3 regions of the Nocardioides sp. Soil777 genome follow, and region 3 is predicted to be linked to each of the others. Evidence: predicted binding sites of a transcription regulator. Region 3 holds the regulator's gene; each other region holds the start of a gene.

Region 1 (10,482 bases), on a different contig from region 3:
CCTGCCGTGGGCGTACAAGCGCTCCTGCAGCTCGGCCAGGGGCTCGCCCACGAGCGGAAGTGCCGCCTTGCCGGCGGCCTTGTCACCGTCGAAGCCGGGCGTGGACCGTGGGTCGATGCTGCCCAGGTCGACGGGTCCTTCCGGCAACCGCAGGAGCGGTCGCACGGACTCCGCCGTGGTGCCGGGGATCTTCGTCTGCTCGGTGGTGGCCACGGGTGCAGTATGTCCCAGCGCACGGGCACCGCGTGGGCGCCGACCGGCGCCGCGCGTCACCGCCGCAGCAGGCCCTCGGCCTCGTAGAGGTCCCGGCCGCGGTCGGTGAGGTCGGCCAGCTCGTCGAAGAGCGCGTCGTCCACGCGGGTGAAGTTGAAGCAGCTCTTGCCCTGCCGCCGTCGGGTCAGCTCGGGGCTGATCGTCGGCTCCTCCGGCGACATGTAGACCGACATGAGGTGGTAGCTGACGTAGCGCTTGCCGATGCGGACGGAGGCGAACAGCTGACCGTCCGGGTATCGGTCGGTCGGCGCCCCCAGGAGCACGTAGGTGTCGGGCGACGGCTCGTCGACCTTGTGGCTGGCCGCGGTGTTGGCGTCCGTGAGGTTGTCGGAGACGAGGAACGCATCCTCGTGGACGCTCAGGCGACGCCGTAGCTCGGCGTGGACCGCCGGAAGATCGGGCATGGGACGAGCCTAGAACTCCTCGTCGAGCCCCGCATCGTCCAGTGCCTCGACGTCCAGCCCGTCGCGCGCCAGCTCGTCCTTGACGATCGCGAAGGCCATGCCCGCTCCATAGCCCTTGCGTGCCAGCATGCCCACGAGTCGCCGGGTCGCCTTCTGCTGGTCGAGACCGCGCACGGAGCGCAGCTTCTTGCGGACCAGGGCCCGGGCCGCGGCGTCCTCGTCGTCGGGGTCGATCTCGTCGAGCGCCTCGCGGGCCACCTCGTCGTCGATGCCCTTGCGACGCAGCTCCTGGGCCAGGGCCCGACGGGCCAGGCCCTTGCCCGGCTGGCGGGAGGCGATCCACGCCCGGGCGAAGGCCTCGTCGTCGACCAGCCCGACCTCCTCGAACCGGTCCAGCAGTGCGGCCGCCACGTCGGCCGGGACGTCCTTCTTCGCCAGCTTGTCGGCCAGCTCCTGGCGGGAGCGGGCCTGACCGGTCAGCGCGTCGAGCAGGATCTTGCGGGCCACCGACTCGGGATCGGCGTCGGGTCCCTGCGCCGCCGTGTCGGGCGGTGCGGGAGTCCGCCGCGCACCCCGGTCGCCGGAGCGTCCGGCGCCCGGCTCGCGAGACCGGAGGGAGCGGGCCGACCGGCTCGAGCGGCGACCCGACCGACCGGTGGGCACCCGCTCGAAGGGCTCGTCCGGCCCGTCTGTCGACGGTGCGGCCGACCTGGTCCAGGCCTCGACACCGTCGTGGACGTCCCCCGCCCACGACGGCATCGGCCTGGACTCACCCGGCCGGGAGGCGTGCTCAGAAGTCATCCACGCCGATGGGGTCGTCTGACAGGTCGGACGGGGCGTCGACCTGCGGCCCGACACCGAGCTTCTCGAGGATCTTCTTCTCCAGCTCGTTGGCCAGGTCGGGGTTGTCCTTGAGGAAGGTGCGGGCGTTCTCCTTGCCCTGGCCGAGCTGGTCGCCCTCGTAGGTGTACCAAGCGCCGGACTTGCGGACCAGTCCCGCCTCGACGCCGACGTCGATGAGGCCACCCTCGCGGCTGATGCCCTTGCCGTACATGATGTCGAACTCGGCCTGCTTGAACGGCGGGGCGACCTTGTTCTTGACGACCTTGACGCGGGTGCGGTTGCCCACCATCTCCTGGCCGTCCTTGAGGGTCTCGATGCGACGCACGTCGAGGCGGACCGAGGAGTAGAACTTGAGCGCGCGACCACCGGTCGTGGTCTCGGGCGAGCCGAACATGACGCCGATCTTCTCGCGGAGCTGGTTGATGAAGATGGCCGTCGTGCCCGAGTTGTTGAGCGCACCGGTCATCTTGCGCAGCGCCTGGCTCATCAACCGCGCCTGGAGACCGACGTGGCTGTCACCCATCTCGCCCTCGATCTCGGCGCGCGGCACGAGCGCGGCCACCGAGTCGATGACGATCAGGGACAGGGCGCCGGAGCGGACCAGCATGTCGGCGATCTCGAGCGCCTGCTCTCCGGAGTCGGGCTGGGAGACCAGCAGGGCGTCGGTGTCGACGCCGAGGGCCTTGGCGTAGTCGGGGTCGAGCGCGTGCTCGGCGTCGATGAAGGCGACGATGCCGCCGGCCGCCTGGGCGCTGGCCACCGCGTGCAGGGCGACCGTCGTCTTGCCCGAGGACTCGGGACCGTAGATCTCCACGACACGGCCACGGGGCAGACCGCCGAGGCCGAGAGCCACGTCGAGGGCGATCGCACCGGTCGGGATCACCTCCAGCGGAGCACGGGTGTCGTCGCCCAGTCGCATGACCGAGCCCTTGCCGAACGACTTCTCGATGTTGGCGAGTGCGGCATCCAGTGCCTTCTCGCGGTCTCCACCAGCCATGTGTGTGTCCTTGTCTTGTCCGTCGGGTAGTCAGGTACGTCTGCGACGCTAGGACGAGCCACCGACAATGCCTGATCAGCACCGCCGAACGCTGTGGACAACCTCGTCGTGCGTCGTACCTGTGGACACAATCTAGCCCGAACAGTTGTTCGAGTCATGGACGGCGCGCCCGCGTGTCGCGACTAGCGGCGGATGCCGGTCCCCTCGGCCGGGGAGGCCGGCCGCGTGGCCGCACCCGCCCGGGCCCCGGCCAGCAGCACGGCCAGCGCCAGCACCCCGGCGAACGCCGCCAGCACGGGGTAGCCGAGCCACCCGACGATCAGGCCGGCGAGGGCACCGCCACCGGCCGCGGTGAGCGACATCGCCATGTCGGCCGTGCCCTGCACGTCGGTGCGAGCGGAGACCGGGGTCAGGTCGGCGATGATCGTCGACGCGGCCACCGTGGCGCACGACCATCCCAGGCCGAGCAGGAAGAGGCCCGCGAAGATCTGCCACGAGGACCCCTCGGGCGCCAGCCCGCACAGCACCAGGGAGACGAGCAGCACCACTCCCCCGGCCTGCAGCACCCGGGGTCGTCCGAGGCGGTCGGAGGCGATGCCCACGAGGGGCGAGAACGCGAACATCCCGAGCACGTGCACCGAGATCACGAAGCCGATCACGTGCAGGTGCGCACCGCCGTGCTCCATGTGCAGCGGCGTCATGATCATCACCGTCACCATCGCGGCGTGGGCGCAGGCCATCCCGGCGATCGCCGCGACCAGGGCCGGCTGCGCGCCGACCGCCGCCGTGAAGCGGGACCACGACCGGCCGGAGCGTGCCTCGGCCGTGGCGCCGGCCGCGGCCTGGGCCAGCAGGAGCGGGTCGGGCCGCAGCAGCACCGCGATCCAGACCGCCGCTGCGACGAGCACCACTGCCCCGATGGCGAAACCGCCGGTGAGCTCCGGGATGCCGAGCCGACGCGCGAGTCCTGCCCCGACCCCCGTGAGGTTGGGTCCGGCCACGGCGCCGATCGTGGTCGCCCACACGACCACCGAGAGCGCCCGGCCCCGGCTCGCCTCGGGTGCCAGGTCGGTCGCGGCGTAGCGAGACCCGTTGTTGACCGCGGTGGTCGCGCCCAGCAGCACGGCCCCGGTCAGCAGGACCAGCATCGAGTCGAGCACCCCGGCGGCGACGCACAGCGCCGCCCCGGAGGCACCCGCCAGGTAGCCGGCCACCAGCCCGGCGCGGCGACCCCGCCGACCCATCAGCCGGGCGAGGACGTAGGCGGCGAGCGCCGTCCCGAGCACCTGGAAGGTCTGGGCCAGGCCGGCCTGGGCGTCCGAGCCCGAGATGTCGCGGGCCAGCAGGGAGGCCGTGGCCACGCCGATGGTCACCCCGACCGCGCCGACGGCCTGGGAGACGACCAGCACCCGCACGGTCCGGGCCTGGACGTCGGCGTGCCGGGCGAGCGGGTCGTCCCCGGTGGCGCTCACCGCTCGGAGTCCGGCAGGTCGAGCACGCGCCAGACGGCGGCCCAGACCTGCTTGGGGGACACGCCGGCGTGGAGCGCCTCGACGACGGTGCGGCTGCCGAGCTCCCCGATGACGTAGAGCTCCGCCCAGGAGCGCGAGGACTCCGTGCCGAGCGCGTGGTCGAGACGGGCCCAGAACTCGGTGTGCCTCATCCGTGCACCGCCACGACCTCGAGCCACTGCTCGGACCCCTTGCCCGGGACACGGACGATCGAGACGTCGACCCAGCCCGCGCCCACCAGGACCTCGCGCAGGGCGTCGGGCCGCCAGTAGGTGAAGTGCCGCGGACCCCGGATCGACCCGTGCGTCGACCATCCCTCGCCGTCGCCCTCCTTGACCGCGACGCGGAGCAGACCGCCGCGCCGGGTGAGCGCTGCGAGACGCGTCAGGACGGCGGGCAGGTCCGGCCGGGCCACGTGCAGCAGGCAGGCGTTGGCCCACACGGCGTCGTACGGACCCTCGTCGGAGGACAGGTCGTCGGTCAACGGGTCGAGGACATCGGCCTCGTGGCCCTGCGCGCGCAACAGCTGCACGAAGGCCGGGGTCACGTCGGTACGACGCACGCGCAGGCCGTGCTCCTCCAGGAGCGCCGCGTCGCGACCTCCCCCGGAGCCGACCTCCAGCACCCGCGCGCCCGCGCCGAGCTCCTCGACGAGGCCACGGACCGCCGCACGCACGGACTCCGGCACGGCCGGTGCGTTGGCGGCGTACGCGGCGGCGTCCAGGTCGTAGGCGCGCACCGTCGCCGAGGCGGCGTCGGTCACGCCACACCCACGTCGTGCACGTGGTGCAGCACGTCGTGGAGGTGGTAGATGCCCAGCGTCTCCACGGTGAACTCGCTCCCGTCGGACCGGAACCCCCGCCGCGCGCCCTCCTCGGCGGTCACCGTGGCGTAGACACCGGCCACGTGTCCGGCCGCCTCGACCAGCTCGGTGTCCACGGTGGCGGGGTCCTGCTCGGCGTAGCGCGAGGCGACCGCCGTCTCGTCCTGGTCCCAGCTGGCGAAGTGCGGCTCGTCCTCCACCAGCATGAGGGCGACGCGCTCGGCGAAGACCCGGTGGACGTCGCGGACGTGGCAGGCGTACTCGAGGGCGGACCACACTCCGGGTGCCGGACGGAATGCGGCGTCGACCCGCGCCAGCACCCGCGACCAGACCATGGCCGAGTCGTGGAGGAGGCCGGGCAGCGCGGCCAGCGTGTGGGCACCGGGGTCGAAGCCGCACTCCGGGCACGGTCGGTCGAGCACCCAGGTCCAGTCCTTGGTGTCCGGTGCGATCGGGTCGGGCTCGGGCATGGCTCCATCCTCCCAGCGGTCGGGGTCGCGCTCCACGTCAGGTGAGGAGGAGCTTGTCGAGACGCCTCCGGACGATCACCAGGCCGATGAGGCCCATGACGAGCAGGTAGACGACCGAGATGACGCTCTCCCAGCCCGGGGTGCCGGTCGTGAGCTCACGGCACAGGACGACCCCGCGGTAGAGCGGCGTGGCCTCGACGATCCAGCGCAGGGCGCCGTCGTACGCGGTGATCGGGAAGAACGTCGCCGAGAACAGGAACATCGGCATCTGTATCAGGGTGATCTTGTCGAAGTCCTGGAAGGACTTCATCCACGTCGTCAGCGCCATGCACACGGCGCTGAAGGCGAACCCGATCAGCATGGCGGCCGGCAGCGCGAGCAAGGCCCACCACGTGTGCAGCATCCCCATCGCGGCCATCACGAGCAGGAAGACCGCCGAGTAGGTCGACCCGCGGATCTGGCCCCACGCGATCTCGCCGCGCGCGATGTCGGCCGTCGTGAGCGGGGTCGCCAGCATCTGGTCGTAGAGCTTCTCGTACTTGAGCTTGAAGAAGACGTTGTAGGTCGAGTCCATCAGGGCACCGTTGAACGCGCTGACCGCGAGCATGCCGGGCGCCACGAACTCGGCGTACGGGATGGCCTGGCCGTTGAACTCGAAGCCGTCGACGAGCTGGCCGACGCCGATCCCGATGGAGAAGAGGTAGAAGACCGGCTCGAGGAAGCCGGTGACGAAGAGCTTCCACGAGGAGCGGTAGGTGATGTAGTTGCGTTGCACCAGCAGGCCGAGGGCCTGGACCGACGTGAGCGGCTCGTAGGGGGTGACCGACATCAGAGCACCAGCCTCCGCTCGAGACCGCGGGCTGCCCAGAACCATCCGAAGGCGGTGACCCCCGCGAGCACGCTCACGTTGACCAGCGCCACCGGCCAGTCGACGGTGTCGAGGCAGAGCATGCGGGACAGGTTGACCCCGTGCCACATGGGGGTGAGGCGGGCCAGCCACTCCATGACGGGGCCGAGGTTGCTCACCGGGAAGAACGCGCCGGAGAAGAGGGTCAGCGGCATCACGCCGAGCCGGAAGATCACCCCGAAGGCCTCCTCGGACCGGACCCGCACCGCGATGCCCATCACGACCGTGGCGAAGGCCATGCCGGTCAGCAGCTGGACGCCGAAGGCCAGGATCGGTCCCCACCAGCTCTCGAAGACGCCGAAGGGCGCCAGCACCACCATGAAGACGCCGCAGGCGGTCGCCAGGCGGAACAGGACGAACATCAGGTGCGCGCCGGCGATGTGGCGGGCCTCGAGCGGGGTCGCGGCCTGTGCCCAGTAGGTCTTGTGCCACTTGAGGCCGCCCATGACCGGGTAGGTCGTCTCCCCCACGGCGATGCCGAGCGCGTGCGCGACCACCAGGCCGGGGACGATGAAGGCGAGGTAGGACGTGGCGCCCTCGAGCTGGGACGGGTCGACCTCGATGAAGCCGCCCAGCAGGACGCCCATCGCCAGGACGTAGAACAGCGGTGAGAAGAACGAGGAGATGATGCCGCCGCGCCACGTGCGCTTGAATACCGTCCACCAGTAGTCGCGCTGGCGCCCGATCCCCTCGGCCAGCGAGAGCCCGCGCGGCTCGGTCGTCGGGTCCGTCGTCGGCTCGGTCGAGCGGTCGGTCGTGGGGTCGGCCATCAGTCCACCAACGTCCGACCGGTGAGCTTGAGGAAGACGTCCTCCAGCGTGGAGCGTCGCACCAGCACGGCGATCGGCTCGAGGCCGCGCTCGTGCACCTTGGCGATGACCTCCTCGCCGTCGGGGCTGTAGACGAGGATGCGGTCGGGCAGCACCTCGAGGCGGCCGAGGTCGCCGATCTTCTCGGCGATCTGCTCGTGGACGTTGCCCTCGTCGACGATGCCGAAGCGGAGCTCGGCGACCTCGCGCGTCGAGTGCTCCTCGATCAGCTGGCGGGGAGAGCCCTCGGCGGCGATGAGCCCCTTGTCCATCACGACCAGCCGGTCGCAGAGCTGCTCCGCCTCGTCCATGTAGTGGGTCGTGATCACCAGCGTCACGCCGGCCTGCTTGAGCCGGAACAGCTGGTCCCACAGGACGTGGCGGGCCTGCGGGTCCAGCCCGGTGGTCGGCTCGTCGAGCAGGAGCAGGTCGGGTCGGTTGACGAGGCTGCGGGCGATCGTGAGCCGCCGCTTCATGCCGCCGGACAGGTCCTCGACCCTGGACTTGGCCTTGTCCGTGAGCTGCACGAACTCGAGGAGCTCGTCGACGCGGCTGTTGACCTCGCCGCGGGGGATGCCGAAGTAGCGGCCGTAGATGAACAGGTTGTCGCGGACGTTGAGCTCGTTGTCGAGGGTGTCCTCCTGCGGGCACACCCCCAGCCGGCCGCGGATCGTCGGACCGTGGGTCGCCGGGTCCATGCCCAGGATCGTCAGCTCGCCGCCGCTGATGGGGCTGACGCTGGCGATCATGCGCATGGTGCTCGACTTGCCGGCGCCGTTGGGGCCGAGGAAGCCGAACGCCTCGCCGCGGCGGACGTCGACGTCGATGCCCTTGACGGCCTCGAAGTCGCCGAACGACTTGCGCAGCCCCCGGGCCAGGATCATGGATTCCGTCACGGACGCGACCCTATAGAGGGCCACCGACATCGCTCGACCCGATGTCCCCGACCCGCGTGGAACACTCCGCAGCATGGACGCGGTCAACGGACAGGTCAGGTCGACGTACGACGCCGTGGCCGCCGACTACGCCCGGCACTTCCCGGGCACCGGGCCCGAGGCGGCGCTGGACCTGGCGACGATCGACCACCTGCTCGCCCTGCTCGGCCCCGCGCCGCACGTGCTCGACGCCGGGTGCGGGACCGGCCGGATGGGGCGCTACCTCGCCGACCGCGGCGCCCGGGTCACCGGCGTCGACCTGTCGTCGGGCATGGTCGCCATGGCTCGTCGGGACCACCCCGACATCGGCTGGGTGGTCGGGACGATCACCGACCTGCCGTACGACGACGGGGCGTTCGACGCCGCGATGTACTGGTACTCGACCATCCACTCCCCCGACGACGACCTGCCGCGCATCGCCGCCGAGGCGCGCCGCGTCGTGCGACCGGAAGGCCTGGTGCTCGTCGCCTTCCAGGTCGGCGAGGCCGCCCGCGACGTCGGTGAGGGCTACCGGGCCCTCGGCCACGACGTACGGCTGACCCGCTTCCACCGGTCGCTGCACCGGTGGTCCGCGGTGCTGGAGGCAGCCGGCCTCTCGGAGGTGGCGCGGCTCCAGCGTGCGCCGATGGGCGAGAAGGATCCACAGGGGTTCCTCCTCGCCCGGCGTCGCGACTAGCCGGGGCCGCTGCCCAGGAGCGAGCGGGTCAGGACGGCGCCGTCCGCCTGCAGCTCGTCGGAGGCGGCCGCGAGGTCCTCGTCGGAGGGCGACCGCTCGGCGATGGCGGCCCGCAGCACCGCCCGGCGGACCAGCTCCTTGGAGTACGACGCGGTGGTGCCCGCGGACGCCTCGGCCGCGGCGGCGATCGCCTCGTCGCTGAAGCCCACCTCGGCGGCGTACAGGCCGATGAGCTGGCGGCGCGCAGAGACGTCCGGCAACGGGATCTCGACGGCGAGGTCGACCCGACCGGGACGCTGGGAGAGGGCGCGCTCGAGGGCCTCGGCCCGGTTGGTGGTCAGCAGGAAGACCACGTCGGCGTCCTGGTCGAGACCGTCCATCGCGTCGAGGAGCGTGAACAGCAGGGGTGACGCGCCGCCTCCGAAGTGACCGTGGTCGCGGTCCTCAGCGATCAGGTCGACGTCCTCGAGGACGACGATCGCGGGCTGGTGGGCGCGGGCGATCTGCGCGGCCTGCGCGACGTACGCCATCTGGGTCCCGGAGAGCAGGACGACCGTGGTGTCCGGACCCGCTCCGACCAGGTGCCGGACCGTGTGGGTCTTGCCGGTGCCGGGCGGGCCGTAGAGGAGGATGCCGCGCTTGAGGTGTTGTCCGCGCCGGCGGAGCTCGTCGCGGTGGACGGCGAGCTCGACGACGTGGCCGCGCACCTGGGTGAGCGTGCCCTCCGGGAGGATGACCCGGTCGGCGGGCAGGTCGGGACGCCGGACGAACGTGATCGCGCCCATGGACGGCTCGTAGGGGTTGCCGGCGAAGCTGATGACCTGGCCGCGGAGCACCGAGCGCGACACGGCGAGGTCGCGGACCTCGGCCAGCAGGGCTGCCCCGACCTCCGGGTCCTGCACGATCACCTCGAGGCGTGCCTCGCCGTGGAACTGCGGGTTGTGGCCGCGCTGGAGGACGACCACCTGGCGCCCGTCGTAGCGGAAGAGGTGCAGCCCGAAGGCCACCGTCGCCCGCTCGTCGTCCGGCCCGGTGGGGACGTTGAGCCGGTCCACCTGTCCCTGCCGGAACCGTCCCCACTCGGCGTTGGCGATGAGGTCGCCCAACGAGCTGTGGTGCCGCTGGTCGCCGCCGCCGACCCCGACCAGCCGTGCGTCGGCGTCACGCCCGGCGATCTCGGCCAGCGCGATGTCGGTGTCGACCCAGCGGTGGACGTCGACCTTCTCGACCACCACCGGGAGCTCGTCGGCCCGCGTGCCGAGGTGCTCGTCGAGCACCTCCAGAAGCGGTGTCCCCCGCTGCGCCGGCTCCTCGCGCGTCAGCTGCCTGACCAGCCGCGCCAGGTCGGCGCGCAGCTGGTCGTCTCCCCCGATGTCCGTCATGGCGCGAGCCTAGGGACTGGCGGGGACAGCCGCGACGAGATTCTGCGGTCCTACTTCTTGCGGGCGGTCTTCCTGGCCGTACGCCGCTGGGTCCCGCGCGCCGCGTCGGCGGCCTCCTCCTCGGTGGTGGCGCCCTCGGTGGAGAGCCGCCCGCCGGCGTTCTCCAGGTGGGCGCGGACGAACCAGTGGAACTGCTCGAGCTCACCGGTCTGGCCGATGAGGAGGTCCTCGGTGACGGGGTCGATCTCGCCGACGACGTCGATCGCCGTGCGGTTGTCCTCGATCACCCCGGTGTAGACGAGGTCGAGGGCACCGAGGTGGGCCTGTGCGGTGTCCTTGCCGAGCGCGTAGTCGTCCCACGAGCGGGCGTCGACGAGCGCGCCGGGCGTGCCGATCGGAGTACCGCCCATGGTGGCGATCCGCTCGGCCACCGCGTCGGCGTAGCCACGGAC
Region 2 (10,482 bases), on a different contig from region 3:
TCGCCTCTGTGCTTGAAACGGACGGCCGTTTCATGGTCGCGAGCGACGACCTACTGCAATGCGATCAACCGGAGCGACGCCGCGGCACAGCGCTCAGGGCTCCGGGAAACCGGTCTGTGTCAGCGGGTGACGCGGATCGTCTTCTTGGCGATGTCGCCGCCGACGGTCACGGTCACGCGCTTCCCGATCGGGAGCCGCGACTTCGGCAGCATCGCGACCCCGCGTGCATCCGTCTTGCTCGTAACGCCCGGGCCGGAAACTTTGACCGACGCGTAAGGCTCACCATCTTTCAGAACCTTCACCTTGACGGCGTGCGACGAGTTGGACGCCTTGACGTTCACTGGGTGATAGTCCACGAGCACCGAGTCCGTAACGACCGTGCTGTAGCCGTCGACGTAGTCGTACAGGTCGGTGTCGGGGAACACGTCGAACTCTGCGTTCCCGGTCCGCGTGATGTCCTCCTTGTCGCAAATGCTCCGCTCACCGGACCAGGAGAATTCGTCCCACTCAGTATCGTTCCAGTCCCACCAGTCGTAGCCTTCGATGTTTGAGCCGACCACGCCAAAGGTCTCGACGTAGGCCGAGCCCATGGTGTCCTCGGCGTCGTAGCCTGCCGACCATCCATCTACGTTGTAGTGGATGGTCGCGCAACGATTGCCGACCACCTCGACCGACGACTCTCGGATGTTGAATGAGTTGCCGTGGCCATCATCGGCCGCGTTGGAGGGAGCAGCGAGAAGGGCGACCGGCCCCACCACGGTGGTGGTGATTGCGAGGGCGCGTACAACCATGTTCTTCATGCTTGTGCGATGTTCCTGACTTTGCTACGGGATGGAGGGCGGCGACCTGACCGACCGTGCCTATTCTGCGGTGGCCGATGAGCCTTTCTGGTCCGAACGCGATAATCGATCCCTCATTTGCCGCACTGGGTGCGTCTTACCGCCGCGCATGCTCACTAGGGGATCCGAGAACGCCAGCACATCCTGCGCGGGTTGCCGTCTCGCTCGACGTTTGAGTACCAGTGTGGGCACCCCGATTGTCGGAGCGACGTGATCGAATGCCGGGAACAGAGGGGGAACATGGGAGCCGAAGAAGAGCACGTCATCAAGCAGATCGCGACCGAGACCGGCCAGTCGCACGAGGTTGTCGAGCGTGTGGTCGCAGCCATCCATGATGCAATCGACTACTGGCTTGCCGACGACTACGTGGTCGTATTGGCGCCGTTCACGCTCGCGTATGGCGACAGCCCTACGCGTCGCGCGTTGGTCGCAGCCGAGTCCGACCCTCCCCACGATGCCCTGCACGGCGACCACCTCGCTATCGCGAAGTGGCTTGGCTTGGACTTCGATGACTACGTCCTCAACCCGGTCGCGAACCGCATAAGCCTGGTCGCGGCCATTGCCGATCGCCTCGACTCTGCCGATGAGGAGATCGACCGGCTGTGGGCTGTCCTTGAAGCGTGGGAAACGACATACGAAGACCCGCGGAGGGTCTACCAAGTTAGCGCGGCTGGCCGAGAAGCGAAGTTGGAGGAATGGCTCGTAGAGCACATCGCTGCTCTACGAGACCATGGCTTCCATCTCATCGTCAGCCACCGCCAGCACGTCCTGCCCTCACGGCGACGGCCCGACCTGATCGCGCGGATTCTCTCCGACGACGATGAGCACCGCATCGGCGACTGGCTCGTCCTCGAGTTGAAGGCGACACGGGCCTACCCGGACGCCTTGCGCCAGCTCGACGATTACGTCACCGAGGTCAGAGAGCACATCGCAACCGGTGTGGAAACGGTGCACGGGCTCCTCATCGCCGACGGCATCAACCATGCTGACCAGGACCTTCGCAGCGATTTGGGCATAGCCTTTCTCTCCCTCGCCCAGATTGGCTATCGGCAGCATTTGATCGAGCACCGGAGTGCTTCACCGATGGTGCCGTCAGAGCCGCCTCGCACCTTGTCGCCAAGTGTGGCCGAGGCCGCCGAAGAGTCGGCTGATGACTGGACGGCTTACCTGCCTTCGTTGGACCCGGCATTCGAAGACGAGGCTGAACGAGTCACTGTCGCGAAGGCACTTTGGTCGATGCGAGAGCAACGTAGGAATGGTTACGAAGCGCGCTGGGGGGGCCTGGCGGATTGGCCCGCGCAGCACCCGACGACAGTGGTCGACGTGCTCCGGGCTGCGTGGACGGTCAGGGCTGCGGTCTGCGTCCGCTGCGGATGGCACGTCCTGGAGAGTCGCGGTGTCGAGCTGCATACCGAAGCGAAGAAGCACGCCCTCGCTAACCCGCACGCGAGCGTCCTGGAACGAGGCGAGAACCCCCCACGACAACGCGTAACCCGTGGCCTACCTGCACGGTTCGAGCAGGCACGACGAGACGCCCACCGGGCCGCGAGGCGGGTCCAGATGCGGTCAGACGCAGAACACGAGGACACGCTCGATTGACCGGAATTGCGAGCTATAAGCCTTCACGACGACATCTCGCCACACCCGCGTCACATCGCCGCGTGTAGGCGCCGCAACATCTGGGGATGCCCATGAGCGCCTGTTCAGCACGACAAGTGCAGACTGGTTCGCCAGACTTCGCCAGTGCCATAGGGGCACGTGCACCCCTTTCGTCGCGCCAATGACACTTCTGCGTGGACTCAGGCGACAGTCTTCTCGAGCTTCTTGATCGCTTGCTTAGTGAGCTTCTCCAGTTCGGCGCCGTCGGCGCCAGCGAGCCCGCCTTGAATCAGCGCGACGACGTTGTGGCCGATGACCACATATGCCAGATTGAGCGAGACCGTAAACATCGACGACTCCAAGGTCATGGAAACCGCGAGGGTCTGGTCGCCCAGGTTTGCGAACGACATCGGCGCCACTGTCACCTTGCTGACCTCTCCTTCTGAATCGGTGCTCGTGAAGCTCGGGCACTCGGAGAATGCGTCCGCGATATCTTGGACGACGTTGGGATCAACGTCGTCGGCGTAGCTGGAGATCGTTTGGGAAAGGATCGTGCCGAAGGCGCCGCCCTTGTTGAAGTTCGCTTCGGCCTCGGCGGCAGCGTCAATCGAGTTGTCGTCCAACGCGTCAAGCACGTCCTTGCACTTTGCGGGCGACACCGAGTCTTCGCTCTCGTCGTCTTCCTCGTTCGGGGTCAGTGTCCAACCCGCCGGAAGATCAGACACGCTGAGGAGCGCCTTCCTTGCCTGTGCTCCACTCAGTTGGTCACCGGCCGCGTCCTCCGGAGCCTCAGCGCCTTCAGCGTCCTCCGAACTCTCGGACTTACTGGACTCACCGCCCGCTTCCTTGGGCTCAACGGTGACGGCTCGTTCTTGCCGTTCGCCTCCGCACCCCGCGGCTGTGCCGGTAAGTACGGCCAACACCGCTGCAAGACCGACGAGTCGGCGGATCGACTGGGACACAAGATGCTCCTCGAGGCTGCTTCGGATTAGTCCTTAACGTATGACGTCGGTTGCGGCGCTGTACTGCGATCGCAGACATGGCTACTTTGTGGCGTCGGCCCCCGCGCCCTGTCGGTGGCAAGAATTCCGGCGCAGCAGGTCAGTCGGGGTGGCACCCGTTGACCATGCGCCATATCGCCGCGATGGGGCGCGGGTGACAGAGAATTCTCAATCCACAGATCGTTCGAACAGGCTTGCGAAGGAGCACTGTCGTCGGTAGCGTTTGAAGCACGTTCCACGTAGTCACCGGGTAGTCGAAGTGCCGAGCTGGTGGGACGAGTTGCGAGGGTGAGTAATAGTCCGGGATCCGGGCCTCCAGGAGCGACGACCGTTGTGAGTCACGTACGCACGTGACTCACCGTCGTCGAGAGGAGGCCGTCCGTGGAGCACCCGATCGTGGCTGCCGTGGGCGCCGTCCGCTCGACGCTGAAGAGCGTCAGCGACGCCAACCCGACGTTCATGACCACCGATGACAAGGCGGCCGCCCTGACCGAGCTGGTCCGGGCCGAGGGCCAGCTGGCCGAGCTGCGGCTGCGGATCCTGGCCGATGCCGGTGACCTCGCGGTGGCGACCGCGACAAAGGACGCGGCCGGGTGGCTGGCGAAGGTGACCCACACGAGATTCTCCGACGCGCGCGCCGACCTGGCCCTGGCGAAGGCGCTGGACGGTGAGCGCCCGTTGCTGGCGACCGCGATGCGGGAGGGCGACGCGACCCTGGCACAGGCGCAGGTGATCCACCGCGTCCTGTCGGCGCTCCCCTCGCGTATCGGCGCCGACACCGTCGCCCATGCCGAGGCGCACCTCGTCGCGCAGGCCGCACACTTCGGTCCCAAGGAGCTCGGCCGTCTCGGACGGCACATCCTCGAGGTCGTGGCACCCGAGATCGCCGAGGAGGCCGAAGCGCGACGGCTGGCCGAGCTCGAGGCCGCTGCCGCCGACAAGACCCGGCTGACCATGCGCCGCCTCGGTGACGGCACGACCCGGATCTCCGGCCGGGTGCCGGATGCCGCCGCCACCAGGCTGGCGACCTACCTCGAAGCCTTCAGCAACCCGCGTGCCGGTGCTGACGGCCAGCAGGGCGAGGGCGACCCGTTCACGCGCCTCCCCTACCCCAGGGGGATGGGGCAGGCGTTCATCCAGTTCCTCGAGGCGGCCGATCCTCGACGCCTGCCGATCCACGGCGGCGACGCCACCACGGTCGTCGTCACCGTCCCGTTCGCCTCACTCAAGGCCGAGCTCGGTGCGGCCGACCTCCTCGGCTCCGGCTTGGTTCCGGGTGACGAGCTCACCGGCGACCTCATCACGGCAGCCCAGGCCCGGCGCCTCGCCTGCACGGCGAAGATCCTGCCCGCCGTCCTCGGCGGCGACAGCATCCCGCTCGACCTCGGACGCGCACGCCGGCTGTTCTCACCCGGCCAGCGCAAGGCACTCCTGATCCGCGACAAGACCTGCCGGGCAGAGGGATGTGACGTCCCGGGGACCTGGTGCGACGCCCATCATCTCGGCCCCTGGTCCGGCGGAGGCAGGACCGACCTCGACAACGGCGTGCTCCTCTGCAACCACCATCACCACCGGGCACACGACACGGCTGGATTCCGCACGGACCGCCTCCCCAACGGCGACATCAGGTTCAACCGACGCAGATAGGCCGGGTAGCACCCGTCCACAAGATGGAGGTCACCAGGGCGACGGCTGGTAGTCCTTCACGAAGCAGCCGTACAGGTCCTCGCCAGCCTCGCCGAGCACGACCGGGTCGTAGACCCGCGCCGCGCCGTCGACGAGGTCGAGCGGGGCGTGCCAGCCCTCGGCGGCGATCCGCAGCTTGTCCTGGTGCGGCCGCTCGTCGGTGATCCAGCCGGTGTCGACGGCCGTCATCAGGATCCGGTCGGTCTCGTACATCTCGCCGGCCGAGGTGCGGGTCAGCATGTTGAGCGCGGCCTTGGCCATGTTGGTGTGCGGGTGGCCGGCGCCCTTGTAGCGGCGGGAGAACTGGCCCTCCATCGCCGACACGTTGACGACGTACGCCCGTTGCGAGGTCGCCGCCTGCGCGGCGGCCGCGAGGGCCGGCCGCAACCGCGAGACGAGCAGGAACGGTGCGATCGAGTTGCACAGCTGCACCTCAAGGAGCTCCAGCGGGTCGACCTCGCCGACGGTCTGGGTCCACGAGTTGTTGGTCTGCGTGTCCGGCAGCAGGCCGCCGGCGTCGACGGCGGTCCCGGCGAGGTGGGCGTCGAGCGAGGCGTGCCCGGCCGACAGCGCGAGCGCCGTCATGCTCGCCGCGTTGTGGGCGGCCAGGGCGGAGGCCTGCGACTCACCCTCGTGGTGCGCGACGGCGGTGTCGGACAGCGCGCCGGCGATGGCCGCCGGGTGAGCCTCGCTGATCCGGTCGAAGGTCACCATCTCGGGCAGCACCCGATCCTCGGGGAGCGGCGCGTGCTCGGCCTCGACCAGCGGCGCGTAGGCCCCCGGCGTACGACGCACCGTCTGGCAGGCGTTGTTGATGAGGATGTCGAGGGGACCCGCGCCGGCGACGTCGTCGGCCAGCGAGACCACCTGGGTCGGGTCGCGCAGGTCGATGCCGACCACCTTGAGCCGGTGGATCCAGTCCCCGCTGTCGGGCAGCGACGAGAAGCGGCGCACGGCGTCCTTGGGGAAGCGGGTCGTGATCGTGGTGTGGGCGCCGTCGCGGAGCAGCCGCAGGGCGATGTACATCCCGATCTTGGCGCGCCCGCCCGTCAGCAGCGCCCGGCGACCGGTGAGGTCGGTGCGCTGATCGCGCTTGGTGTGGCTCAGCGCGGCGCAGGAGGGGCAGAGCCAGTGGTAGAACGCGTCGACCAGGGTGAAGTCCTGCTTGCAGATGTAGCAGCCGCGCGGGTTGATCAGCTCGCCGGCGAACGCGCCGGGCGCGGTGGAGACGAGCGGAATGCCGGACGTCTCGTCGTCGATGCGCACCGGCGACCCGGTCGCGGTCAGCTCGGTGATCGCGCGGTCGTGGGCCAGCTCCTCGGCGCGCTTGCGGAGCTTGCGCTCGGCCTTGATCGACTTGTACATGTGCGACGCAGCCCGCTTGACCCGCACGTGGTCGGGGTGGTCGCCGGGCAGGTGGTGCAGCTGCTCCAGCACCCGGATGGTGGTCGCCAGGTCGCCCGGGTCGATGCCGGGGTCGAGGGCGGAGGCGGTGCCGGGCTGCTCAGTCACCGGAAGATCGTAGGCGCGCCCGAACAGCCCGGGCGATTCGCGGACCGCGCGGGAGAGGCAGGGAGATCAGGCGGTGCGCTCGCCGTTGGTGTCCTGCGCCACCGAGCCCATGACGCGCACCCGGTCGGCGCGCAGCCCGTGCGCGACGCCCCACAGGACCGCCTTGGAGCGGCTGTCGACGTCGATCTTGCGGTAGCAGGACCGGATGTAGGACTTGATCGAGTTGACCGACAGTGACGTGCGGTCGGCGATCTCGAGGTTGCTCAGGCCCATCGTGATGAGGGACAGCACCTCGGCCTCGCGGGCGGTGAGGCCCTCCTCGCGACCGGGCCAGTCGCCGCCGACGAGGCGGTTGCCCTTGGGGGCGGGGGAGACGATCACGCGCCCGCCGGCGATGGCCTGCAGCGCGTCGACCAGCTGGCCGGCGGTGAGGCTCTTGGAGAGGTAGCCGGAGACGCCCTGCTCCATCGTCTCGCGGGCCAGCCAGGGCTGGAAGTTCCACGTGTAGACGACGACCTTGCCGATGCGCGGGTTGGCGAGCAGCCGGGAGACGCCCGGGCCGTTGCCCTGCCCCATGCCGAACGTGTCGTACAACGCGATGTCGACCTCGTTGACGATGTTCTTCTGGGCGGCGAGCTCGACGATCTCGATGCGGTCGCCGTAGTTGCGCAGCATCGCATCGAGGCCACGGACGACGACTTCGTCGTCGTTGACGAGTGCAACGCGGATCACCATGGCAGCACCATACGACGGCGACCGGGCGGTATGTTGAAATCGGTCGTAGTTCAGGACGAGGGGGAGGCCAGGTGCAGGACCACGCGCTCGCGACGCCGATGGGCGGCGCGGCACCGCCGGCGGGCGGTCTCGGAGTCCGCTGCGAAGGGGTCGTCCACCTCTACCGCACCTTCGGCGGCCACGACGTCGTCGCCCTGCGCGGTGTCGACCTGGCGATCGCCCCGGGTGAGCGGGTTGCCTTCCTCGGCCCCAGCGGCTCCGGCAAGTCGACCCTGCTGACCCTCCTCGGCGGCATCCAGAAGCCCAGCGCCGGGCGCATCTTCCTCGGCGACGAGGAGATCTCCCGGATGGGCGAGCGCTACCTCGCCCGGATCCGCTCCCGCAGCGTCAGCACGATGCTCCAGGGCGCGACCCGCAACCTGCTGCCCTACGCCACCGCCCGCCAGAACATCGGCTTCGCCCGCCTGTCGCTGTCCGGCGCCGAGCGCCGGGACGCCATGCTCGACAGCGAGCTGCTGGGCCGCGTGGGCCTCGAGCAGCAGTCCGACCAGGTGGTCTCGACCATGTCCGGCGGCCAGCGCCAGCGGCTCGCCCTCGCCTGCTCGGTGGCCACGTCGCCGCGGCTGCTGCTCGCCGACGAGCCGACCAGCCAGCTCAGCCACGAGGACCGCGACCACGTCCTCCACCTGATCCACTCGCTCGGCGACGACTTCGGCACCACGATCGTGGTGGTCACCCACCAGCCCGAGGTCGCCGCGACCTTCCCGCGCACCGTCACCATGAAGGGTGGGCGCGTCGGCTCCGAGGGCCGCGAGGGCTCCGAGTACGCCGTGGTGGGCGAGGACGGCGTCCTGCACCTGCCCGCCCACGTGGCGGCGGAGTGGCCGCCCGGCACGCTGGTGCGCTTCGAGGAGGACGAGCACGGTCGCCTGCTCGTCAGCCGCTCCGACGGAGAGGGCACGCCCGCGTGAACGACCTCGTCCTCGACCACGTGACCTACGTGGCCGGTCGCACCCTGCTCGACGACGTCTCGCTGACGTTCCCCGCCGGCCGGGTCACCGCGCTGTCCGGGCCCAGCGGCTCGGGCAAGACCACGCTGCTCTCCATCGCCGGCGGGCTGCTGGCGCCGACGTCGGGCACGGCGTCGTACGACGGCGCCTCGACGTGGACGGGCACCGGCGACCCGCGTCCCGAGGTCGCCTTCGTCCTGCAGGTCTACGGCCTGGTCCCCATCCTCTCGGCCCGGGAGAACGTCTCGATCGCGCTGCGCGCCCGCGGCGTGGCACCCGCCGACGCCGACGAGCACGCCGAGGCCGCGCTGGCCAGGTTCGGCATCGCCGACCTCGGCGAGCGCCAGGTGGAGGAGCTCTCCGGCGGCCAGATGCAGCGCGTCGCCTGCGCCCGCGGCTTCGTGGTCGGTGCCGGCATCCTGCTGGCCGACGAGCCGACCTCCGAGCTCGACGAGGGCAACCGCGGTGTCGTCCTCACCGAGCTGCGCGAGGAGGCGGCCCGCGGTGCGGTCGTCGTCGTCGCCACGCACGACCCGGCCGTGGTCGAGGCCTGCGACGTCCACTACGCGCTCGACGAGGGCCACCTGGTGTGACCGGACCGAAGGTGGCGGGATGACCCGCCTCGTCCGGGGCGCCTGGAGCCGCCGGGGCGCCCTGACGACCCTGGTGCTGATGACCGCCGTGGTGGTCGGCGGCGCCGTCGGCGTGCTCGGCTTCGCCGCCGCGGCCGGCACCTCCCGGCTGCTGGCGGCCCCGCTGCTGCTGCTCGGTGCGGTCGCCGTGCCCAGCATCGGCGCCGAGCTCGCGGCCGCCCGCCGCGAGGAGATCGGCCTGGCCCGGCTGCGCGGCATCCACGGCACGCGGCTGTGGCGCTTCCTGCTCGTCGAGCCCCTCGGCGCCATCGTCGTCGGCACCGCGCTGGGCGTGGCGCTCGGCGCCGGGGTGACGGTCGCGTCCACGGCGCTCTGGCTCGGCGACGCGGCTGACCCGCTGGACCGGACCACCCTGCTGACCGCCCTCGGCACCGCGCTCGGCGGCCTGGCCATCGTCGTGGTGTCCTCCGTCGCGGCCCTCCGTGAGCCGCTGGCGGTCCAGGTCGCGACCCGGCAGCGGCCCCGGCGCGCCACCACCGTGGCGGTCTTCCTGAGCGTCCTGGTGATCGTGGGCGCGGGCGTCGCGGCGTACCGCTCCCGGGCGGGGACCACCGACGACCCGGACGCCCTCGTCCTGCTCGGCCCGGCGCTGGTCGGCCTCGCCCTGGGGCAGGTGGCGATCTGGCTGCTGCGCCTCGGCGCCCGGATCGCGACCGGTACGACGGGCGGTCGCGGCATCGCGCCCTTCCTCGCCACCCGCCGCCTCGCCCGCGCCGACGACCTGGTCACCCCGCTGCGCCTCGTCGTGGCGGCCGCGGTGGTGGCCACCCTCGCGGCGACCGGCGCCGCGGCGGTCGACGACTGGACCGACACCGAGTCGCGGATCGCGGCGGCCGGCCCGACCGTCGTCCCGGTCGAGGGCGGAGCCCGCGGTGCGCTGGCCCTCACCCGCGAGCTCGACCCCGAGGGGGACCACCTCATGGCCACCGCCGTGGTGCCCAACCTCGACCGCCTGGCGGAGCGGCGCGCCTACGTCGACGCCGACCGCTTCGAGTCGGTGGTGGGCGAGTTCTACGACGGCACCCCGGTCGCCGACGCCGCCCGGGCCGTCCCCGACCTCGCCGCCGACCTGCCCGACGTCGCATTGCAGGGCGACACGCTCACCGTCGACGCCCGGGTCCTCGAGATGGGCGACGGTTCGACGATCGGACTGGGCCTGGAGGTCGTCTACGTCGGCAACGACGACTCGCGGCAGTCCGCATCCCTCGGTCTCACGCTGAGGAGTGCAGGCGCGCAGGCCAGCCGCACGGTCCGGCTGCGCGGCTGCGCCGACGGGTGCCAGCTCGTCGGGATGTCCGTGCGCCGGCTCTACGGTGCGGGCACCAACGTGTTCAACCTCGACCCCGAGGACTTCGTCGTGCTCCTCGAGCGGGTGGCGGTCGGGGACCGCGACCTCACCGACCTCGCGTGGCGACCCGACGAGGGGTCCATCAGCGCCAACGAGAAC
Region 3 (10,482 bases):
CGTGGAGCGCGATCATCGACTCCAACGTCACCACCCTTCTCGCGGCCGCCCTGCTCTTCATCCTCGGTTCCGGGCCGATCAAGGGCTTCGGCGTGACGCTGTCCATCGGTGTCATCGCGTCGATGATCTCCGCCCTCGTCATCGCCCGGGTCCTCTCCGAGCTGAGTGTCTCCTCGAAGGCCGTCGAGCGTCGTCCCGCGATCAGCGGCCTCGGCAACATCGGCCGGGTCCGCGCGTGGCTCGACCGCTCCGACTTCGACATCATGGGCAAGCGCAAGATGTGGCTCGGGATCTCCGGGGCCGCGCTCGTGCTGGCCGTCTCGGGCATCGTCACCCAGGGCCTCAACCTCGGTGTCGAGTTCTCCGGCGGCCGCCAGCTCGACTACTCGGTCTCGGAGGAGGTCACGGTCGACGAGGCGCGCGAGGCGATCGCCGGCGCCGGCTTCGGCGAGGCTGTCGTGCAGGGTGCCGACACCGCCGACTTCACGGTGCGCACCGGCGTGATCTCCAACGAGGAGGAGCAGAAGATCGAGGATGCCCTCGAGTCGATCGGCGGCACCGTCACCAAGGAGGACGACCAGACGATCGGCGCCTCCCTCGGCCAGGAGCTCCGCGACAAGGCTCTCATCGCCTTCGGGATCGCCCTGCTGGCCCAGCTGCTCTACCTCGCGGTCCGCTTCAAGTGGACCTTCGGCGTCTCCGCCGTGGTCGCGATGGCCCACGACGTGGTCCTGGTCGTCGGTCTCTTCGCGTGGCTGGAGAAGCCGATCGACGGCATCTTCCTGGCCGCGGCGATGACCATCATCGGTCTGTCGGTCAACGACACCGTCGTGGTCTTCGACCGCATCCGCGAGCGCTGGCACGGGTCCCGGCCGGAGGACGAGTTCAACACGATGGCCAACCGGGCGGCCATCGAGACGATGCCGCGCACCATCAACACCGGCCTCGGCACCATGTTCATCCTGGTGGCGCTCGCCGTGCTGGGGGGCGACTCGCTGCGCGACTTCGCGATCGCCCTGCTCGTCGGCCTCGTGGTCGGCACCTACTCCTCGGTCTTCACCGCCACGCCGCTGCTGACCTACCTCCAGGAGCGGGCGCCGATGAGCCGGGTCAAGAAGGAGAAGGTCGTCCGCGAGCTCGACGACTCCGGGGCCGTCGTCTGACCGTCCGCTCCGTCGGACCGTCCTCACCGGGCGGCCCTGTGGAGTGGCTTCGGCCTGTGTCGGTCTCGCCGCATAGGGTGCTCCGGTGCCAACTTCCGACTCCGGTGTGACCCCCCTGCTCCACGAGGCCGTGACGGCGCTCGGGGGCCAGGAGCGCACCGGCCAGGTCCGGATGGCCGAGGCGGTCGCGACCGCCTTCACCACCGGCGAGCACCTGCTCGTCCAGGCCGGCACGGGCACCGGCAAGTCGCTGGCCTACCTCGTGCCCAGCCTGCTCCACGACCAGCGCGTGGTGATCGCGACCGCGACGCTCGCGCTGCAGCACCAGCTCGTCGAGCGCGACATCCCGCGGCTCATGTCGGCGGTGGCCGGTGCGCCCGGTGGCAGCAAGGTCGACACGTCGTACGCCGTGCTCAAGGGCCGCTCCAACTACGCCTGCCTGCACCGCATCCGCGAGGGCGTGCCCGACGACCAAGGCGCCCTGGTCGACGTCCCGGTGGGGTCGATGGCCGAGACGGTCCTCGAGCTACGCGGCTGGGCGGAGAAGGAGGCCGAGGACGGCGGCACCGGCGAGCGCGACAACGCGCCGCGGCACACCGACCGCGAGTGGCGCCAGGTGAGCGTCAACCACCGCGAGTGCCTCGGGGCGGCCAAGTGCCCCTTCGGCCAGGAGTGCTTCGCCGAGCTGGCGAGGGAGAAGGCACAGCGCTCCCACCTCATCGTCACCAACCACTCGCTCCTGGCCATCGACGCCATCGAGGGCGTGCCGATGATCCCGGAGTACGACGCCGTGGTCATCGACGAGGCCCACGAGCTCACCGCCCGGGTCACCCAGGCCGCCACCGACGAGCTGTCGGTCAACGACGTCGAGCGGGCCGCCCGGCGCTCGCAGCGGATCGTGGAGGACGGCTCGGCCGACGCGCTGGCCGAGGCCGCGGATGCGCTGTCCGACGCCTTCGAGGCCACCATGGCCGGGCGGATCGAGCGGATGCCCGACCAGCTCGGCGAGGCGCTGGCGCTGGTCCGCGACGCCGCGCGCACCTGCCTGTCGGCCTACCCGCGCGAGAGCGCCGGCGACGGGGGCGAGGCCGACCCGGGCCGCACCCAGGCCAAGGGGATGGTGCAGGACGTCTTCGCCAACGCCGAGCGGATGGCCGCCGACCTGGAATCGGACGTGCTGTGGCTCAGCGAGCCGCCGCCCAACATGTCGACCCGCATCCCGCCGCGGCTGCACGTGGCGCCGCTGCAGGTGTGGGGGCAGATGCGCGACAAGCTGCTGTCCGACAAGACGGTGGTGTTCACCAGCGCCACCCTGATGCTCGGTGGAGACTTCAACGCCGTGGCCTCCTCGATCGGGCTGAAGCCGACCGAGCGGGTCGAGGACGGTCTTGCGGCCCCGGCCGACACCGCCGACGGGGTGCTCCCGTGGCGCGGCATCGACGTGGGGTCGCCGTTCGACTACGGCCAGCAGGCCATCCTGTACGTCGCCCGCCACCTCCCGCCGCCCGGTCGCGACGGACTGGTCAAGAGCCAGCTCGACGAGATCTGCGAGCTGGTCGACGCGGCCGACGGGCGCACCCTGGGGCTCTTCTCCTCGCGGCGGGCCGCCGAGGCCGCGGCCGAGCACGTCCGCACCGCGCTGCCGCACCTCACCACGTTGGCCCAGGGCGACGCCCAGCTCCCCGAGCTGGCCAAGCAGTTCGTCGAGGACCCGCACACGATCCTCTTCGGCACCCTGTCGCTGTGGCAGGGCCTCGACGTGCCGGGCGACACCTGCCAGCTGGTGATCATCGACCGCATCCCCTTCCCGCGCCCCGACGACCCGCTGATGTCCGCGCGCCAGCGGGCGGCCGACAAGGCCGGCGGCAACGGCTTCATGCAGGTCGCGGCCACCCACGCCGCGCTGCTGTTGGCGCAGGGGGCCGGGCGGCTGATCCGCACCACCACGGACCGCGGCGTCGTCGCCGTCCTCGACCCCCGGCTGGCCACCGCGCGCTACGGCGGCTTCCTCAAGGCATCGCTGCCGCCGATGTGGACCACCACCGACCCGGCGCTCGTGCGGAAGGCGCTCGCGCGGCTCGCGTCGGGCTGAGGGCTGGGTCCCGCTTCTTGGTGCCTGCTGCCTCGCGCCTCGCCGGGGGCGGTGAGCAGGCCACACCTTCTCAGTGCCGGTCGGCCAGGTGTGACGAGGGAGCGCCCACGTCGCTGCCGGCAGCCTCGTCGTACGCCCGCTGCGGGCCGACGGTCCGCCAGGCGATGAGCACGACCGCCCAGCCGGCCACCACGTCGAGGACCCAGTGATTGCCCGTCCCGACGACCACCACGGCCGTGATCAGCGCGTGGGCCCAGGCAAGCGCCGCGACGGCCCGTCGCCGGGTGACGTGGCTGACCGCGAGGGCGACCCACAGCGCCCACCCGGCATGCATGCTCGGGAACGCGGCCAGCTGGTTGGTCAGCCAGCCCAGCCCTTGGGGGGCCGACGCCTCGCCGCCCCACCAGCCCGCGGCCGAGTGCACGGCGAGCAGGTCGGTCCAGCCGTCCATCAGCCGCGGGGGTGCGGTCGGCATGGCCAGGTAGGCGAGCAGCGCCACCCCGGTGGCACCGACCAGCGCGAGCCGCGCCGGTCCGTACGCCGCCCGGTGCCGGACGTAGAGCCAGACGACGACCACCAGGGTCAGCAGGTAGTGGGCGCTCGCGTAGTGGAACGACGCCACCACCCCGACCGTGTCGTGCTCGAGGAACCACCGGTTGAGGCCGGCCTCGACGTCGAGGTGCAGGGTCCGCTCGAGGTCGAGGATGCGGGCGGCCCGGGTGATCGCCGGGGCCAGTGAGTCGTCCGCCAGCACCCGGCTGACGGCGTACCCCATGTAGACGAGCGCGAGGACCCCGAGCTCGCGCAGGCCGGGCCGACGGACCGGCGGGGTGGTGCGCGCCGTACGGGTCCGGACTGCGGGAGCGACGAGAGAGGCCACCCGGCCAGTGTTCGCGGCGAGGCGCCCGGGCGCATCGGGATTTTCCCCGCGGTTCCCCCGACACGGGTGTCAGGGGATCCCGGGGTCTACCGGCCCGGAGGCCGGGGTGGGTCACATACGGCGCAGGACCGCGGTGACCTTGCCGAGGATCGTGGCGTGGGTGCCGTCGATGGGGTCGTAGGCGTCGTTGTGGGGGAGCAGCCACACGTGGCCGTCCTTGCGCTGGAACGTCTTGACGGTCGCCTCGCCGTCGATCATCGCGGCGACGATCTCGCCGTTGGACGCCGTCTGCTCCTGGCGGATCACGACGTAGTCGCCGTCGCAGATGGCCGCGTCGATCATCGAGTCGCCGGACACCTCGAGCAGGAACAGGGTGCCCTCGCCGACCAGCGACTTGGGCAGCGGGAAGACCTCGGTGATCTGCTCCTCGGCCAGGATCGGTCCACCGGCGGCGATGCGGCCGACCATCGGGACGTACGTCGCCGGGGGAGCCGTGTTGCCGATGTCGGTCTCGTCGATGCTGGTCTCGTCGGCGCTGGAGATGGAGCGGCGGGCGGCCATGAGTTCGGGGAGGAACACCTCGATCGCGCGCGGCCGGTTGGGGTCACGCTTGAGGAAGCCCTTCTCCTCCAGCACCTTGAGCTGGTGGGCCACGCTCGAGGAGCTGGTCAGCCCGACGGCCGCGCCGATCTCACGCATGCTCGGCGGGTAGCCCCGCGTCTCGATGGCCTCCTTGATGGTGGCGAGGACGCGCTGCTGACGCGGGGTGAGTCCGGTCGCGTCCGGGGGGCCGTCGGGCATCTCGACGACCTTGCCCTTGCGGTCCTTGCTGGCCATGGGGTTCCTCCTGAGCGGTCCTGCTGCTGGGCCTGTCCGTGCTGCGTTGACGCCAACCGTAGTCCTGTCGCGGACTCGACTTCAAACATTTGTTCGAACCGCGTGTCGTGTGGAACTCGATTGCGACACGTCGAACAAATGTTCGTCCAGACCCTTGCGTCGTTCGAACACACGCTCTACTGTCGAACACGTGCTCGATCGAACACCTGAGCGATCCACGGACGAAGTCACCGGCAGTCTCGGCGGCGTTGTCGGTGGCTTCCTCTAGACAGATCCCAGATCAACCGATCGACACCACCCACCGGCTGACTCTTCCCCTGGAGGCCAACATGAGCACCATCACCGTCTCGCCCGCCTTTGCCCCGACCCGCAGCTCGCGGACCGCCCGCACGTCGTCGCGGTCTGCAGTGCGGCTGACGCGGAGGGGCCGTGTCGTCGTCCTCATGGCGTCGTTGGCCCTGGTCCTCATGGCCGGCTTCTTCCTCGGCTCCGTCGCCGTCGGCACCAACGAGGCCGGCCAGACTCCGGCCACCGAGATCGTGATGGTCGAGCCCGGCCAGAGCCTCTGGAGCATCGCTTCCGACCTCACCGACTCCGGTGACGTCCGCACGACCATGCGCGAGATCGAGCGCCTCAACGCGCTCGACACCGTCGCGCTCTCCGCGGGGCAGAAGCTCCGCGTGCCGGTCAGCGACGACTGACCTTCTAGTTCTCCGCCAGCCGACTCGACCCCGGCTGGCGGGACCGGGGAAGACAAGGGGCGGGCCCATCGGGCCCGCCCCTTGCGGCATTTCGGGGCGTGTTCACGGTGCTCGCGGCGGTTACGAGCTAGTCCCCAGTGACTCCGTTCGTAGTCCGCTCTCGGACCCCTCTCGAAGCCCCCGCCGCGGAGTACGACCTGCGGTACCCACGACCGCAGGTCCCAGTCGGCGGAACCTCTCGAGACTCCCGCCGCGGAGTACGACCTGCGGTACCCACGACCGCAGGTCGCAGTCGGCGCGCGGGTCGTCCGGATGCCCCCGCCGGGTCGCTCGGACATAGCGGCCCACGTGGTCCACCCGGTGGGTCTCGTGGGCCGCCATCATCCCGGCGCCCGCATCAGCGGACGAGTTGCGGCTTGGCATCGAGGACGGCAACGGTGACGGGTGTGCCGTCGATGGTCACGGTGCCGTCGACCGGTCGCCAGTTGGGCTGGCCCACGACCCTGAACTGGGCGGACCAGGTCGTGTCCACGCTCAGATCGAGTCCCTCGGACGTCTTGGCGTAGGTGTGGGTGATCAGGTCGCCCACGTCGGCGCCCTCGGTCCACGCCTTGCCCGGTTCGGCGGTCTCCTGGCTGGTGTCGTCCCCGTGGTGCCACACGAACCGGCTGGGCCACACCTCGAGCAGCACGTCGACGTTGACCCGCTCGAGGCGAACCGGGATCTGGTGCCTCTCCGCGCTCGTGGACAGGATCGTCGGGAGGTTGACCAGTGTCTCGCCGCCGGGAGGCTGCACGTTGATCGTGGACTGGGGGAGCGCGACCCGCTTGAAGGCGTTCAGGACCTCAGCGGGGATGTCGACGGTCTGTGTCGGGGTGGTCTCCGCGGGCTCGGGATCCCCCGGGCACTGGGTGTACTGATCGATGACATCCCCGTTCTCCGCCAACTGGAACCACGTCGCAGCGGGCGAGCCGTCCTCGCAGATGTACGTAGCGATGCACCCCGAGGCGCTGACCGTGTCGCAGGCTGGCTGCAGAACCCAGCGAGTAGGGCTCACGTCCTCGCCGGAGTCGACTGGCTGCGCAACGCTCTGCTGTGTCCCACCTTGCTCGTTCGGCTCCTGCTGCTGCTGGCCGAAGATGACCACTCCCGTACCACTCGCGTTGGCGCCCGTTCCCGTCTCGTCTCCCGCGGTAGCAGTACCCAGGCCCATGATGGTCGATGCGGTCACAGCGACTGCCACAACGAGACCTCGCAGGAAATGAGAGCGGCGGTTCACAGGAGCGTCCAATCCGCCATTTGCCAGTCGCCGCTGGTCTGAATAACAGCGGCGAAGTCGAACTCGGAGGTGCCGGCCGGGTAGGTGCCGTCAAGCCCATCGACCTTGCTGCCGCTGATGACCTGCCTGGAGTGGTCGACGCTGACACGCCCTACGAATGAGGAGCCCCCGCCCGGGAGGGCGCCCTGCTCCGAAGCTCGAATGGCAGTCACTTCGTACGCTCCCCCGGAGATTGAGCCACCGGCCTCGTAGGTCCTACGGACGGCCTCGAGGGATCCTTGGCAGGTTTCACAACCCTCGATCGCCACGTTCGACAACTTCGACGTGTCACCCGTGGCCTGGGCGTAGGTCAGCAGGTCGAAGTAGTACGAAACGAACGCTTCCGCTGCCTCCACCCCGTCCCCCTCCGCCTCCGGTGGAAGCGTCGGCTCCACCGGACCCGTCTCCGTCTCGTCCGGCGAGGGCGACGAGGTCGTCGGATCGGGAATCTCCGGCGTGGGCGCTGCGTCGGAGCAGCCGGCAAGCAGGAGCGGCAGGATGCAGGCGGCCGCGAGAGCGCGGCGTACGGGGCCAAGCTTCATGAAGACCTTCTTTCCCGAGAACGCCGGATCCATGCCCGAGCGCGGCCGACGCATCAGAAACTAAGCCAAGAACGCCGCGAGATCGACCCCTGCTTCGTGCCCTGTGGACGACGACGTACGGCGATGGACGACGAGCAGGGCCGCGGGGGAGTACGTTCTCGCCACCCCCATCGCTCGATAGGCCAGACCATGCGCGTACGCCGCTCGCTCGCCGCCCTCCTCGTCCTGCCGCTGCTGGCTGCGCCGCTCGCCCAGGCAAACGCAGCCACGGGAGACGACCTGCCGCCCCCGGCACACCCCGGAGGAGAGGTCACGGGCCCCGTCACCCCCCGAGCAACCACGTCCATCGACACGAGCAGCAAGGCGGCGGTCAAGCAGGCCTACCGGCGCCTGTGGGTCCGTGGGCAGCAGAGCCGGCCGCGCTGGCGCGGCGGCAGCACCGCGAAGTGCCGACCGGGACGGCTCGCAAACGAATCCACGAAGCGACAGCTCAACGCGATCAACTTCGCCCGTCGGATGTCCGGCCTGACCCCGCTCACCCTGGACGACAGCACGGTCAAGGAAGCCCAGGCGGCCGCGCTGATCATGACCGCCAAGCACGCGGTGAGCCACTACCCGCCGCGGGACTGGCCGTGCTGGACGCGCGCGGGCTACGACGCGGCCGGGGAGTCCAACCTCTACGAGGGCACGTCGCGGGAGAGCAACAGCGACAAGATCGAGGCCTACCTCGACGATTGGGGCGGCGGCAACCACCGCGTCGGCCACCGGCGCTGGCTCCTCTACCCCTACCTCGACGCGGTCGGGATCGGCGGCACCCGTACCGCCAACGTCACCCACCTCTTCGGCTCGCCTTTCGACGAGGCGGCCCCCAACCCGCAGTGGGTGTCGTGGCCGACGGCGGGCTGGTTCCCGAGTCGCCTCGACCCCCGCGGCCGCTGGTCGCTCAGCTCCGGTACCGACAGCACGGACTTCTCGAGCGCCACGGTCGACGTCACCCACAGAGGGCGAGACATCAAAGGCATCAAGCTCCGCACCCCCGACAACGGCGTCGGCAAGCCGACCCTCGTCTGGGAGATGCCGGCCCGCGTGTGGCCGGGCAAGCCCGTCGGCACGGCCCGGGTGACGGTCAGCGGGATCGTCGTCGACGGCGTGCCGGGCCAGGTCGCGGCGTACACGGTCCGCTTCTTCCGGACCCGCTGAGCCCGACGAGGCGAGCCTTCCCTTACTGGAACCATTCCAGAAAAGCGGGTTGAGTAGTCCTCGCACCCGACGAGAGGACCTCACGATGACCCAGACCGCCCCCCGCCCCACGCACACCGCCCACCCGGCGTTCCAGGCCGACCAGCAGCTGGCCGACCACCTCCAGCAGCTCCTCGTGGACCTCACCGACCTCCACCTGCAGGGCAAGCAGGCCCACTGGAACGTCGTCGGCAAGAACTTCCGCGACCTCCACCTCGCCCTCGACGAGGTCGTCGACGCCGCGCGCGAGTTCTCCGACGTCGTCGCCGAGCGCATGCGCGCGGTCTACGTCACCCCCGACGCCCGCGCCGCCACCGTCGCCGCGAAGACGTCGCTGAGCGAGTTCCCCGCCGACGAGATCGACACCGCGGACTGCGTCGACGCGATCGTCGCCGCGCTGTACGCCGTCGCCGGCACCGGCCGCCGCATCCACGACGAGGTCGACGCCGCCGATCCCACGTCCGCCGACATCATCCACACCATCCTCGAGCGCCTCGAGCAGCTCGCCTGGATGATCGACGCCGAGAACCGCATCGCCAACGCCAGCATCCCGCGCTCGATGCACGAGTGATCTAGCAGCACCGACGCGCGAGCGTCACCGCACCGGCCCGTTGGGCGCGCACGGCACCACGTCGTACGCCGCTCAGCGGGCCGCTCTGCGTCCGCCCGGGACACGCGGGGGAGCGGGATCGGAGGGCTCCTCGTCGGGGGGCGCGGTGATGCCCAGCGCCCGCATCAGCCGGGCGATCAGCAGCAGCCCGGTGAAGAGGCAGGCGATCGCGCCGATCGAGGCCAGCCCCAGGAGCGCCCAGGACCCGGACTCGCCGCTGCGGGCCGACGTACCGAAGTCGATGGCCAGGTAGACGAGGTAGCCCCAGGCGACCACGCACAGCGTGATCCCGACCGCCAGCGCGAGCGCGGTCTTGTTGACCCCGCCGCTCTGGCGAGGGCCACGCCGCGACCCTGCCCGCTTCCCCGAAGATGCCACGGGAGCATTGTGTCCGATGGCGGCTGGCCGTGGGGCCGGAACACTCCCGGAATGACCCCCGACACGCCGCCCGAACGGGCCATCAAGGACCGGATCTGGAGGCCCTCGAGGGCACTGACCTGCGGTTTTACCGAGGCCCCCCGCGACACCCCGGATGATCATTTCGAACCACTTGCACATGTCCCCGAGCCAACGTACGGTTACCACTACATCTAGTAGTTACACCGTTGTGGTTCTCCACATCTAGTCCACAGGGACCGGGTGCTGACCTCACAGCCAGAGGCTACTTGTCCACAGGAATCACCGGCTGGTCCACAGGCGTTGACACCCCATGAGGGGTGTCTGCAGCGCGCCCCGACGACCCGACCGGACGAGCGAGGGGGGAGGCCCGCACATGCACTGTCCTTACTGCCGCAACACCGACACCCGTGTGCTCGACTCCCGCGTCGCCGACGACGGCAGCTCGATCCGCCGCCGCCGCACCTGCAACGACTGCGCCAAGCGGTTCACGACCGTCGAGCAGATGCAGCTGACCGTCCTCAAGCGCTCGGGCGCGACAGAGCCCTTCACGCGGGACAAGGCGATCGCCGGCGTCCGCAAGGCGTGCAAGGGCCGCCCGGTCACCGAGGACCAGCTCGCCTGCCTGGGCCAGGCCGTGGAGGACGCCCTGCGTCTCAGCGGCCAGGCCGAGATCCCGGCCCACGAGGTCGGCCTCGCGATCC

What was found. The regulator LexA, encoded in region 3, represses DNA repair genes until DNA is damaged. The targets are predictions, from matches to a motif close to TCGAACANNTGTTCGA.
Region 1: recA (recombinase RecA) is a predicted target of LexA. The motif match lies at 2,655-2,670, and genes of this name have one in related genera.
Region 2: ASG88_RS20430 (HNH endonuclease signature motif containing protein) is a predicted target of LexA. The motif match lies at 3,624-3,639, and genes of this name have one in related genera.

The regions. Positions count from the first base shown of each region.
Region 1 covers NZ_LMSN01000018.1:170,429-180,910, forward strand. The annotation lists gene ASG88_RS17870 (PPK2 family polyphosphate kinase) at 1-213, opposite strand, end outside; gene ASG88_RS17875 (hypothetical protein) at 270-677, opposite strand; gene ASG88_RS17880 (regulatory protein RecX) at 687-1,478, opposite strand; gene recA (recombinase RecA) at 1,468-2,517, opposite strand; gene ASG88_RS17890 (MFS transporter) at 2,700-3,989, opposite strand; gene ASG88_RS17895 (DUF3046 domain-containing protein) at 3,986-4,180, opposite strand; gene ASG88_RS17900 (class I SAM-dependent methyltransferase) at 4,177-4,791, opposite strand; gene ASG88_RS17905 (DinB family protein) at 4,788-5,321, opposite strand; gene ASG88_RS17910 (ABC transporter permease) at 5,359-6,150, opposite strand; gene ASG88_RS17915 (ABC transporter permease) at 6,150-6,998, opposite strand; gene ASG88_RS17920 (ABC transporter ATP-binding protein) at 6,998-7,963, opposite strand; gene ASG88_RS17925 (class I SAM-dependent methyltransferase) at 8,007-8,648, shown strand; gene ASG88_RS17930 (AAA family ATPase) at 8,645-10,030, opposite strand; gene ASG88_RS17935 (Dps family protein) at 10,081-10,482, opposite strand, start outside.
Region 2 covers NZ_LMSN01000020.1:13,147-23,628, forward strand. The annotation lists gene ASG88_RS20415 (hypothetical protein) at 120-800, opposite strand; gene ASG88_RS20420 (endonuclease NucS domain-containing protein) at 1,080-2,438, shown strand; gene ASG88_RS20425 (hypothetical protein) at 2,639-3,400, opposite strand; gene ASG88_RS20430 (HNH endonuclease signature motif containing protein) at 3,821-5,086, shown strand; gene ASG88_RS20435 (SDR family NAD(P)-dependent oxidoreductase) at 5,117-6,637, opposite strand; gene ASG88_RS20440 (response regulator transcription factor) at 6,704-7,372, opposite strand; gene ASG88_RS20445 (ABC transporter ATP-binding protein) at 7,444-8,343, shown strand; gene ASG88_RS20450 (ABC transporter ATP-binding protein) at 8,340-8,975, shown strand; gene ASG88_RS20455 (ABC transporter permease) at 8,995-10,482, shown strand, end outside.
Region 3 covers NZ_LMSN01000015.1:376,508-386,989, forward strand. The annotation lists gene secD (protein translocase subunit SecD) at 1-1,163, shown strand, start outside; gene ASG88_RS12485 (ATP-dependent DNA helicase) at 1,249-3,255, shown strand; gene ASG88_RS12490 (phosphatase PAP2 family protein) at 3,326-4,135, opposite strand; gene lexA (transcriptional repressor LexA) at 4,247-4,972, opposite strand; gene ASG88_RS12500 (LysM peptidoglycan-binding domain-containing protein) at 5,302-5,673, shown strand; gene ASG88_RS12505 (hypothetical protein) at 6,071-6,619, opposite strand; gene ASG88_RS12510 (DUF6318 family protein) at 6,949-7,566, opposite strand; gene ASG88_RS12515 (CAP domain-containing protein) at 7,723-8,733, shown strand; gene ASG88_RS12520 (Dps family protein) at 8,819-9,343, shown strand; gene ASG88_RS12525 (hypothetical protein) at 9,416-9,760, opposite strand; gene nrdR (transcriptional regulator NrdR) at 10,155-10,482, shown strand, end outside.